Regions from separate parts of the Clostridium sp. MF28 genome, predicted to be linked through region 4. Evidence: riboswitches for the same ligand, from Rfam matches in the RefSeq annotation. Region 4 holds a riboswitch; each other region holds the start of a gene.

Evidence for each region. A riboswitch is a leader RNA that binds a small molecule or an ion and turns the genes downstream of it on or off. The one in region 4 is predicted to bind S-adenosylmethionine.
Region 1: another riboswitch for S-adenosylmethionine. It lies ahead of AXY43_RS18835 (O-acetylhomoserine aminocarboxypropyltransferase/cysteine synthase family protein); the one in region 4 lies ahead of AXY43_RS21995 (vitamin B12 dependent-methionine synthase activation domain-containing protein).
Region 2: another riboswitch for S-adenosylmethionine. It lies ahead of metK (methionine adenosyltransferase); the one in region 4 lies ahead of AXY43_RS21995 (vitamin B12 dependent-methionine synthase activation domain-containing protein).
Region 3: another riboswitch for S-adenosylmethionine. It lies ahead of AXY43_RS15750 (trans-sulfuration enzyme family protein); the one in region 4 lies ahead of AXY43_RS21995 (vitamin B12 dependent-methionine synthase activation domain-containing protein).

The regions. Positions count from the first base shown of each region.
Region 1 covers NZ_CP014331.1:4,294,914-4,298,042, forward strand. The annotation lists rRNA gene rrf (5S ribosomal RNA) at 175-291, shown strand; gene AXY43_RS18830 (peroxiredoxin) at 361-828, opposite strand; SAM riboswitch class I at 1,062-1,175, shown strand; gene AXY43_RS18835 (O-acetylhomoserine aminocarboxypropyltransferase/cysteine synthase family protein) at 1,375-2,664, shown strand; gene AXY43_RS18840 (response regulator transcription factor) at 2,873-3,129, opposite strand, start outside.
Region 2 covers NZ_CP014331.1:3,921,884-3,925,012, forward strand. The annotation lists gene AXY43_RS17255 (hypothetical protein) at 1-380, shown strand, start outside; tRNA gene AXY43_RS17260 (tRNA-Tyr) at 540-624, shown strand; tRNA gene AXY43_RS17265 (tRNA-Val) at 634-709, shown strand; tRNA gene AXY43_RS17270 (tRNA-Thr) at 737-811, shown strand; tRNA gene AXY43_RS17275 (tRNA-Tyr) at 824-908, shown strand; tRNA gene AXY43_RS17280 (tRNA-Val) at 918-993, shown strand; tRNA gene AXY43_RS17285 (tRNA-Thr) at 1,024-1,098, shown strand; tRNA gene AXY43_RS17290 (tRNA-Tyr) at 1,111-1,195, shown strand; SAM riboswitch class I at 1,313-1,410, shown strand; gene metK (methionine adenosyltransferase) at 1,648-2,823, shown strand.
Region 3 covers NZ_CP014331.1:3,612,934-3,616,062, reverse strand. The annotation lists gene AXY43_RS15755 (trans-sulfuration enzyme family protein) at 1-19, opposite strand, end outside; gene AXY43_RS15750 (trans-sulfuration enzyme family protein) at 53-1,201, opposite strand; SAM riboswitch class I at 1,339-1,456, opposite strand; gene AXY43_RS15745 (ABC transporter permease) at 1,818-3,089, opposite strand; gene AXY43_RS15740 (ABC transporter ATP-binding protein) at 3,080-3,129, opposite strand, start outside.
Region 4 covers NZ_CP014331.1:5,003,449-5,006,577, forward strand. The annotation lists partial or broken gene AXY43_RS21985 (MerR family transcriptional regulator) at 1-60, shown strand, start outside; gene AXY43_RS21990 (MraY family glycosyltransferase) at 357-1,313, shown strand; SAM riboswitch class I at 1,416-1,524, shown strand; gene AXY43_RS21995 (vitamin B12 dependent-methionine synthase activation domain-containing protein) at 1,680-2,363, shown strand; gene AXY43_RS22000 (homocysteine S-methyltransferase family protein) at 2,353-3,129, shown strand, end outside.

The sequences.
Region 1 (3,129 bases), 710 kb from region 4:
TTATGTGCAATTTTGAAAGAACAAAGTTTTTTCAAAAAGGAATAATTACAGTAATAGATTAATGTAAATGTGGTATAAGCGTAAACTAAGAGTCTTTTTTCAAAGGAAACTTGACTCACATTCGTTCGCTGAGTGCTAATTTACACGAAATCGAAGATTTCTGTAAATTATGCATCTCGTGATGATGGCATAGAGGTAACACTCCTTCCCATTCCGAACAGGAAAGTTAAGGTCTATAGCGCCGATGGTACTGCATGGGAGACTGTGTGGCAGAGTAGGACGTTGCGAGGTAAGCAAAAAAGATAGTTGTAATAACTATCTTTTTTTATTTATTATCATACAATATTTTAAATAATTAAATTATTGTATAGAACATTTTAATTGTTCTATATGTCCTGTAACTTTAACTTTCCTATAAATCTTTGATATAATCCCATTTTCATCTATTACGAATGTACTTCTTTCAATACCTATGGATTTCTTCCCAAACATATTTTTTTCCTTTAATACGCCGTAGAGATTACATACCTCCTCTTTTTCATCTGAAAGAAGAATGAAGGGCAATTCATATTTTGCAATAAATTTATCATGAGACGCTAGAGAATCTCTGCTTATACCTAAAATAACAGCATTTTTCATTTCAAAATCATCCAAACCATTTTTAAAATCTTGTGCTTCTTGTGAGCAGCCAGGAGTATTATCTTTAGGGTAAAAGTACAAGATGACTTTTTTATTTAAATAATCACTTAATTTATGTTCTTTTTTATCAGATCCTACTAATGTGAAATCAGGAGCTTTCATTCCTTCTTCTAAAGTTAAACTTTCCATCTTTATTACCTCCATGTCGTTTATAATAATTATTATCTATCAAGATTAAATATTTGTAAAGTAGAAAAGAAACATTGCGACTGGGTTTATTTAGAATATATGACTGTGAATTCTAGATAAAATAACTAATTAATAAAAAATACATACAAAATTTAAAATACTGTTGACATATATAGCAATAAAATGTATACTTTATATCATAGTAAACAACTAAGAATAATATAATATAATAATTTTTATCAAGAAAGGCGGAGGGACTGGCCCTATGATGCCTAGCAACCTGAATTAAAAATCTATTTTAATTTAAGGTGCTAATTCCTGCAGATACTTTATCTGAAAGATAAGAATGTACATATTTTTTTGCTACTTTCTTATCTAGAAAGTAGCTCTTTTATTATCTAAATGTCTAATTATTTGTATATTTCTCTAGGGTCGTGATAAAAATCAAATTCAAAGCTAAATATAATATCTAGAAAATTAGGGTAACGTACAAATCATAGTAAATATATTAGAAATAAAAATTATATAAAATGGGGGCAACAAATTATGAGTAATCAAGAAAGAAAATTAAAATTTGAAACACTTCAACTTCATGTAGGGCAAGAACAACCTGATTCAGCAACAGATTCTAGAGCAGTACCAATTTACCAAACAACTTCATATGTATTTAAAAATTCTGCACATGCAGCAGCAAGATTTGGATTAGCTGATGCTGGAAATATATATGGTCGTTTAACAAATTCAACACAAGATGTTTTTGAAAAACGTGTTGCAGCTTTGGAAGGCGGAGTAGCAGCTCTTGCGGTAGCATCTGGAGCAGCAGCAATAACATATGCATTGCAAAATATAACTAAAGCTGGTGATCACATAGTTGCAGAAAAAACTATATATGGAGGATCTTATAATTTGTTAGCACATACGTTTCCTACAAACGGTGTTACAACAACATTTGTAGATCCATCTGACCTATCAAATTTTGAAAATGCAATTCAAGATAATACTAAAGCAATTTTAATTGAATCACTTGGAAATCCGAACTCAAATATTTTAGATGTTAAAGCATTAGCAGAAATTGCACATAAGCATAAAATACCACTAATAGTGGACAATACATTTGGAACACCATACTTATTTAGACCGATTGAACATGGGGCAGATATAGTTGTTCATTCGGCAACTAAATTTATTGGTGGACATGGTACATCACTAGGTGGAGTTATTGTGGACTCAGGAAAGTTTGACTGGATAGGTTCAGGAAAGTTCCCACAATTATCAGAAGCAGATCCAAGCTATCATGGAATTAAGTTCGCAGAAGCAGTTGGGGCTGCCGCATATGTGACAAGAATTCGTGCTATTTTATTAAGAGATACGGGTGCATGCATAAGTCCATTTAATGCATTTATATTATTACAAGGTTTAGAAACTCTTTCACTTAGAGTTGAACGTCATGTTGAGAATGCTTTAAAAGTTGTAGAATTTTTAAAGAATCATCCAAAGGTTGAAAGTGTTAATCATCCATCGCTACCAGAGAGCGCTGATAATGCTTTATATAAAAAATATTTTCCTAAGGGAGCAGGTTCTATATTCACATTCGAAATTAAAGGTGGAGCAAAGGAAGCACAGGAATTTATTGATAAACTACAAATATTCTCACTACTTGCAAATGTAGCTGATGTTAAATCATTAGTAATTCACCCAGCGAGTACAACACATTCTCAAATGAATGAAACTGAACTAGCAGAGTCAGGAATTAAACCAAATACAATCCGTCTTTCAATAGGAACAGAACATATTGATGATATAATTTATGACTTATCTCAAGCATTTGAAAGTTAGGAGTCATTTAGTTAATAAAGAAAATAATTATTCAGCTTAGTTCTAAGAAAAAGTTTTGATAGATTAAAAGTTTTTGGTTAGTTACTTAAGAGGCAGAAGGCAAACAGTCAATATGAGAGTTTGCCTTCTATTTTTCTTTGGAGTGATAAATTCATGATAGTAATTAATATGGTGTAAAACACAATATTATGAGAACAATATAGAATTATTAGTTATAATTTAAATGTTTTATTCTATAGTCGCTAGGATACACACCTACATTAGATTTAAATACTCTGCTAAAATAGAAGGCATCTTTATAACCAATCAATTCACCAACCTTTTTTATTTCCAAGTCAGGCTGATTAATTAAAAGCTGTTTGGCTTCATTAATGCGAATTCTAGTGATATATTTTATCGGAGTTACTCCGGTATATTTCTTAAAAATCTTACTTATATATTCACTTGTAAATCCAAATTTCTCAG
Region 2 (3,129 bases), 1.1 Mb from region 4:
TTTTAGTTCCTACAATAATAATAAACATGTATTTTCTGTTATATTGGCAACCGCAAGATGAAAATTCTGCAAAAGAAGTTGTTGTACAAGAAACTGTTTCGTATTCGAAGCCATTATATAAAATAAATAAAGAAAAAGCGTTAAGTCAATTATCTACAGATAATAAAAAGGAACTTGAAAAAATAATAAAAAAATTATCTGCATTTGATATAGGTAAAATAAAAGAATATTATGAAGATACGAATGATAATGAAAGCCTAATAGAAATATTTAAAATCTTAAAAAGGAGATTAACAACAGAAGATTATAAGAAAATTCAAGAAATATCATCTTCTTTTTTAGATATACAAGAGATTAACAAAAGAATAAAAAATAATTAGGATTAACATATTAAATGAGAGCATATTGTAGAAATAGAGAGTAATATGAATTTAAATTATTTATATGGGTGTATATTGGAGTTGAAATAAAATCGCTTTACCGATATACTAATCATTGTTGACCGGCAAATGAGGCAACAAGGTATAAAAAATAAATATGGAGGAATTCCCGAGTGGCCAAAGGGGGCAGACTGTAAATCTGTTACGTTTCGTTTCGATGGTTCGAATCCATCTTCCTCCACCAATTTATAATGGGCGCATAGCTCAGCTGGGAGAGCACCTGCCTTACAAGCAGGGGGTCACAGGTTCGAGCCCTGTTGTGCCCACCATTATAAAATTACTAATCTAATATATATGCTGGCATGGCTCAACGGTAGAGCAGCTGACTTGTAATCAGCAGGTTGTAGGTTCGATTCCTATTGCCAGCTCCAATAAAATAATATGGAGGAATTCCCGAGTGGCCAAAGGGGGCAGACTGTAAATCTGTTACGTTTCGTTTCGATGGTTCGAATCCATCTTCCTCCACCAATTTATAATGGGCGCATAGCTCAGCTGGGAGAGCACCTGCCTTACAAGCAGGGGGTCACAGGTTCGAGCCCTGTTGTGCCCACCATTATAAAATTACTAAATCTAATAATTATATGCTGGCATGGCTCAACGGTAGAGCAGCTGACTTGTAATCAGCAGGTTGTAGGTTCGATTCCTATTGCCAGCTCCAATAAAATAATATGGAGGAATTCCCGAGTGGCCAAAGGGGGCAGACTGTAAATCTGTTACGTTTCGTTTCGATGGTTCGAATCCATCTTCCTCCACCAAAAAGAATAAACTTAAGTTTATTCTTTTTTATTTTTTATCTTATATAAAAATTGATTGATAATATTGACTAATTATACAGCATATGATAAAATACTTTTGAAAATTGAATTATGTTACTCTTATCAAGAGAGGTGGAGGGAAAGGGCCCTGTGAAACCCGGCAACCTGTATTATATAAGGTGCCAATTCCTGTAGAGTTTTCTACAAGATAAGAAAATGATTGCTAAATTGCGCTCTTCTTATCGAAGAGCTTTTTTATTTTTTTAAGTTTGCGCATGCTTAAATTATACAAAGAAACAATTAATAAAATAGTTTGACTATTATTTATTGTATTTAAATAAGGTGAAGTTTTTATAAACGATTATTATTCTATAAAGCTATGTATAGTTTTTAATAAAATAATTTTATTCGTGAAGATAGTTATAATATTTAAATCTAAGGAGAGAAAAGATATGAGAAGATTATTTACTTCAGAATCAGTTACAGAAGGACATCCTGATAAAATGTGTGACCAAATTTCAGATGCTATACTAGATGCTATTCTATCTAAAGATCCAATGGCTAGAGTTGCTTGTGAAACTTGCACAACAACAGGTATGGTTATGGTAATGGGAGAGATAACAACAAATTGTTATGTTGACATTCCTAAGGTAGTTAGAGAAACAGTAAGAGAAATTGGATATGATAGAGCAAAATTTGGATTTGACTGTGATACATGTTCAGTTCTTACATCGATAGATGAACAATCTGCAGATATAGCTATGGGAGTAGATGAAGCATTTGAGTCAAAGAAAGGTGAAAAAGATGAAGTTGAAGCAGTTGGTGCTGGAGACCAAGGAATGATGTTCGGTTTTGCAACTAATGAAACTGAAGATTTTATGCCGCTTCCAGTATATATGGCTCATAAATTATCAAGAAGACTTACAGAGGTAAGAAAGAATGGTACATTAAGTTACTTAAGACCAGATGGTAAAACTCAAGTAACAGTTGAATATGAAGATAATGTGCCAAAGAGAATTGATACTATAGTTATATCAACACAACATGATGAGAAGGTTACTTTAGAGCAAATTCAGGAAGACCTTAAGAAGTTTGTTATAGAGGCTGTTGTACCAGCAGAATTATTGGACAGTGAGACAAGATATTTCATAAATCCAACTGGAAGATTCGTTGTTGGAGGACCTCAAGGGGATTCAGGATTAACAGGTAGAAAGATAATAGTTGATACTTATGGTGGATATGGCAGACATGGCGGCGGAGCTTTCTCAGGTAAAGATCCAACTAAAGTTGATAGATCAGCTGCATATGCTGCAAGATGGGTTGCTAAGAATTTAGTTGCAGCTGGTGCTGCAGATAAGCTAGAAATTCAATTAGCATATGCAATTGGTGTTGCAAAGCCAGTTTCAATTGAAGTTGAAACATTTGGGACAGGAAAAGTAGATGAAGATAAGATTGTTGAAGTAGTAGAGAAGGTATTTGATTTAAGACCAGGAGCTATAATCAGAGATCTTGACTTAAGAAGACCTATCTATAAGCAAACTGCTGCATATGGACATTTTGGAAGAAATGATCTTAACTTACCATGGGAACAACTAAATAAAGTAGATGAAATAAGAAAAAATCTATAGCATAATTCTTAAGTGAATTTTTATTATCAATATATATAATAGAAGTTTTTGTAGAATGGTAAAAAGTCGTCTTAAATCTAGACGGCTTTTTATTATGGAGAAATTTATAATTATATATTTGAATAGTATATATAGAAATTTAATAGATTGAGTGCTCAACTAAGATTAAAATTTATAACTTTAATTGCAAAACAGATAAGCATTTAAAAGCACTTAAAATCTGAGCACTTTAGAATTTATTAAATATTTATAGTTTTATTTTGTATACTCCATTTAAAAGTTATTTTATGTAGGGAAGAATAAGAA
Region 3 (3,129 bases), 1.4 Mb from region 4:
ATTTAGTTCCAAAATTCATATTTAACGCCCCATTCTATTTTAATTATAAACTTTATTTTCCTATAGCATTTTCTAAATCCTTTAGCAAATCTTCTATATTCTCTATTCCCACTGATAATCTAAGCAGATATTCATCTACTCCAAGTCTTTGCTTAATTTCTTCCGGTATCTCTGAATGTGTTTGAGTAAATGGATATGTTATTAATGTCTCTACTCCCCCTAGGCTCTCTGCAAATCTTATTACTTTAACTCTTTCTAAAATCTTGGCAACTAATTCTTTTTCTTTTACTCTAAACGATAATGTTGCCCCAAAACCTGTCGATTGTTTCTTATTTAATTCATAGCCTTCAAAACCTTCTAGACCTACGTAATACACCTTTTCTACTTTAGGATTACCTTCTAAAAACTTAGCTATCTTAAGTGTATTCTCTTGTGACCTTTCCAACCTTATATGTAAAGTCTTTATACCCCTTAAAATTAACCATGAATCAAAGGGAGATAAAGTTGCTCCTGTTGACATGTGAATTCTTCTTAATTTTTCTAATATTTCTTCATCATTTGCTACTATGAACCCTGCAAGTAAATCATGATGCCCACCTAAAAACTTTGTTCCACTGTGAACAACTAAATCTGCTCCTAGTTCTAGTGGTCTTTGATAGTACGGAGTTAAAAAAGTATTATCCACAATTAACAGTAAATTATTTGTTTTTGTTATTTCTGCAACTGCTTTTATATCTGTTACCTTCATCATAGGGTTAGATGGAGTTTCTATAAGTATTGCCTTTGTATTTTCCTTTATAGAATTTAATATATTTTTAGTAACTGTAGTATCAACGAAGGTAGCTTCTAATCCAAAATCCCTAAAAATATCATCAAACAATCTATATGTCCCACCATATAAATCATCAGATAAGATTATATGATCTCCAGCCCTAAATAAATGTATACAGGCTGTAATTGCTGCAACTCCTGAAGAAAACCCTATCGCTGATTTTCCACCTTCTAAAACAGCTAATGTTTTTTCAGCTTCTTCCCTGGTTGGATTTTGAGCCCTTGCATAATCATATCCGGTGCTATTATTAAGACCATGATGTTTAAACGTAGCAGCCTGATATATCGGAAAGCTTATAGCACCAGTTTCTTTATCTCCACCTGATACTCCACTGACTGCGATTGTTTCAAAAGATTTTTTTAAAGTCATTATTTTGCCTCCTTTAATTTGCTTTGCTTAATGCATTACTTATTGCTAATATCAGAAATAATATTAATAAAAAAAGCCACTTCCAAAACAAGAAGTGACTTTATAGTCATATTATAAGTTCTACAAAAACTTAATTCCTCTCATTTTTCAAGATATTCTCTTGCAGGATTTAGCACCAACGAAAAAATTTTTATATAAAATCTTTCAGGTTGCCGGGCTTCAAAGGGCCAGTCCCTCCACCGCTCTTAATAAGATTAACTTATCCAGATATTTTTTTGTTAATACTAATTATACATAGTTACAGAAACTTGTCAACAATTATTAGTAAAAATATCGACTTTCTATGTAATTAAATTATGAAAGTTTCATTCCTACCTTAAGACTTCTTCTAAATAAAAAAACAGATAGATATTTTAATTCTTAATAAAATATCTATCTTCACAAATTTAACCTTCATAACACTAATCATATTTTGCATATACATTTTAAATAATACAATTCATTCTTTATAGAATATATAATTTTTACTATTCACTAGTTTAAGGTGAACTTCGATGAATTAAACTTCTTTAGGATATATGTGTTTTATTTTTTATCTACTACTTTTTCATACTGCTTACTCATATCTTAAGGCTTCAATCGGATCAAGGCTAGCCGCTTTTTTAGCTGGATAATATCCAAAGAACACACCAATCGCCATTGAAAAAGTAAAGCTTATTAAAATTGTTGGAATAGATATCGATATTGGTGATTTTAATACTATACATGCAATTATTCCCATCCCAATTCCAAGTATTATACCAATTGTTCCACCAATGGTGCATATTATAACTGATTCAATTATAAATTGCATCTTTATGTGACTACTTTTAGCACCGAGAGCCTTTCTTGTTCCTATCTCTCTTGTTCTCTCTGTAACAGATACGAGCATTATATTCATTACTCCTATTCCTCCTACAAGTAATGCTATAGCTGCAATTACAGATATCCCCATAGATATCATACCAAGCACTGATGTTATTTCTGCAGCATCAGCTTCATTATTCTGAACCATTAATGTCCAATTCTTATTATTCTTGTACATCTTATTCCCATACTTTTGCATATCGCTAACTAATTTCCCTTTGTCTATCCCCATTTTAGGGACTACAGTAAAATACTCAAAGTTTTTATTTTTTTGTAGTGCTTTTTCAGTTGTTATAGGGATATATAAAGAAGTTCTTCTGTCCTTTTCTGATGTAGAACCTTCACCCATTCCAAATAATGATGAATTTTCATATTGATATACACCAGCTATAACATATGTCTGAATATCATCATTTGCATAGACTTTAATTTCTTTACCTAACGGATCAGTTTTTCCTTTAAAGATATTATTAACAAGCTTATCAGAAACTATAGCGACTTTAGAATTTGCTTTAACATCCCTATCAGTGATAAATCTTCCACTAATTAGTTTCAAGTTTTTAACCTGTTTGTATCCTTCATTTACTCCTGTGGTGCTTACATTTGCATAAGAATATCCATCTTTTACTTTTCCTTGTCCTAATTGTTCCTGTACACTTATACTATTAATTTTATCTTTAAATACTTCATTAAATGAATTTATCTGTTCCATTGTTATAAGATCACTATCTTCTGGCTGTTTACTAGTCCCATTCCCACTAGCAGTTCCGTCTTCTTTTTTTATCGCTATACCAATGTCTATATTATTTGCACCCATTTTATCCATTTGAGATGATACTGTAGATGTAATTGCACTTCCAATAGAAACAATCCCTATAACAGATGATATTCCTATTATAATTCCTAGCATAGTTAATAATGAACGCATTTTGCTTGATTTTATACCTGCTATCGCAAGTGCTATATTCTCTTTTATAAACATAACTTTTCACCATTTTGAAACCTTCTAGTATATTTGTCGT
Region 4 (3,129 bases):
AAGTGTATGCGTGGACCAGGGCTTTCTATCGAGGTGTTAATAGAATATATATCAATGTTTTAAAAAGGAAGCTCTACAATTGAAGCAGATTATGTACGGTGGTTTACATAATATCGTGTTAGTTGCATTAGTTTTATTAGCTATTGCGTTAGTTTTGAATATTGGAATACAACTAAAGGTGAAAAAGAAGTAGTATTTTAAAAGGAAAAAAATTATGTTCTTAGTTTTTAATTATACCGTAATAATTTTGTAATTGATATAAGATATCTTTAATAGTATAATCAAATAGGAAGTAAACCAAGATGGAATACTTGGATATAATTTACTACTGTAGATTTAACTAAGGAGTAGGAAAGATGGATTATGTATTAGCAATGGTAATTTCACTTATAACTGCATTAATTACCATGCCATTTCTTATGAAACTAGCTAACAAATTACATTTCACGGATAAGCCCAGCAAAAGAAAACAACATAAAGTGCCAACACCACTATGTGGAGGTTTAGCATTGTATTTTGGTTTTTTTGTTTCATATTTTATATTCCCAAGGGATGATATGAAGCTGCTACAACAATTAACTGTTTTTGTTGCAGCAACAATGATAATAATAATTGGTTTAATAGATGACTGGTATAAGACTAAAGGAAAAGAATTTGCTATATTTCCAAGATTAGTTATTCAGCTATTATCTGCAATCTTAGTGTTTAAGGCAGGTGTTTTTTTTCAAGGATTTACAAATCCTTTTACAGGCAGTTATGTAGAGTTGAACACTACAATACAATTTATCCTTACAATAACTTGGATATTTGGAGTTACAACTGTAATTAACTGGTCTGATGGTATGGATGGATTGGCAGGAGGGTTATCCCTCATATCTGCAATAACATTTTTCTTAGCAGCAATTATATTAGAACAAAGTGATTCTGCATTAGTATCTATAATGTTAGTTGGAACAATTTTGGGATTTTTGTATTATAATAGATTCCCGGCAAAAGTTTTTATGGGAGATTCTGGAGCTAATTTTTTAGGATTTATTTTAAGTATAACAGCATTGGAGGGGGCATTTAAACAGGCAACTGTTTTAAGTCTATTTATACCAATACTTGCTTTAGCAGTACCTATATTTGATAATTTATTTGTCATTGTTAAAAGATTCTCGGAAGGGAAACCAGTGTATCAAGCAGATAGAAGCCAGATACATTTTAGATTAGAGAAAAGAGGTCTTACTACTGTACAAGTCGTAAATTACATAATGTTAATAAGTTTATCTTTTAGTGCGATTTCTATAATATTGCTGTTAATTAAAAGATAAAGTTAGTATATTTAGACATTTTATATTTTAAGTGAAGTATTTAAAGTTAAAGATGAAACATTTACAAACAAGATATTATAATATATAATTAAAAAATATAGGAACTTATCAAGAGTGGTGGAGGGACTGGCCCGAAGAAACCCAGCAACCGGTAAATTTTATAGAATTACTTGGTGCTAAATCCTGCAGCGTAAAAGCTGGTAGATAAGGTATTGAAAAGCATTTAAGCCTAAAGGAATACCTTTAGGCTTTTTTTGTTAAAATAAATTATCAAAAAGAAAGATTATATAAATAATTGTAAAGAGTAACAATGAAAATTTATAGGACATGGCAGTGCTTTGAGATTAATAAGGTGGTGATTAATATATGGGAGATTTGAAACTACAGATAAACAAGAATGAAGTACTTAGGTATCTTGGATATAAAGGACAGGATATAGATGAAAATATTGTAAATCTTATTGAGGAATGTAGAGAAGAAATCAAGAAGATAATTACCCCAAGATTTATGTATGAATATAAAGATATAATACAGATTGATGAGGCTATAGAGGTTGTTAATACAAAACTAATTTTATATGGAAAAGATATAAAAGAGCATCTTAAAGATTCAAAACAGTGCGTATTAATGGCAGTAACTTTGGGAAATGATGTGGAAAGAAAAACGAGATTATATGAAAAAATAAATTTAACAAAAGCACTTATATTAGATGCTTGTGCTACAACGGCAGTAGAGGAAGTATGTGATTATGTAGAAAGGATTGTTAAGGAAAAAGCTATATTGAATAATAAGGATATAACTTTTAGGTATAGTCCAGGTTATGGAGATTTGCCGTTAGATGTTCAAAGTAGCTTTTTAAGGGCATTAGATGCTCAGAAAAAAATTGGACTTACTGTATCAGAAAACAATTTACTATTTCCTAGGAAATCTGTTACAGCAATAATAGGGATAATAAATAGTGGAAGTAAAAAGAAAATAAAGAGCTGCAAAAAATGTACTAACTACAAAAATTGCAGTTTTAGAAGAGAGGGAGAAATCTGTGGGGCTTAGGGAATATATAAAAAATAACATATTAATATTTGACGGAGCTATGGGAACAATGCTTCAAAAGAAAGGGCTGAAATTAGGAGAAAATCCTGAAATTTTAAATCTAAAAGAGCCATATATAATAGAAGAAATTCATAGAAAATATATATCTAGCGGTGCTAATGTAATAACTACTAATACTTTTGGCGCTAATGAGCTTAAACTAAAACTTTGTGGCTTAGTAGTTGAAGAAGCAATAGATGCGGCAGTTAATATCGCAAAAAAAGCTAAAGGAAATAGTGAAACATATATAGCACTGGATGTAGGTCCTATAGGGGAACTTTTAGAGCCTATGGGAACTCTAAGTTTTGACAGAGCGTATGAAATTTTTAAACGACAAATAATTCAAGGGGTTAAATCTGGTGTTGATATAATTTTAATTGAAACAATGACAGATTTATACGAACTTAAGGCCGCAGTGCTTGCAGCAAAGGAAAATTCAAGTTTGCCAATATTTTGTACAATTACATTTGAAGAAAATTTGAGAACATTCACCGGATGTACTCCAGAAGCCATGGTACTTGTATTAGAAGGATTAGGAGTAGATGCACTTGGCGTTAATTGCTCTTTGGGGCCAAAGCAGCTAAAACCAATTGTTGAAAAGATATGCAGCTTATCACATATTCCAGTAATGGTTCAGCCTAATGCAGGACTTCCAACACTATCAATAGGTAATGAAACAAAATATGATGTTACTAAAGAAGAATTTGCAGATACTTTATGTGGATTC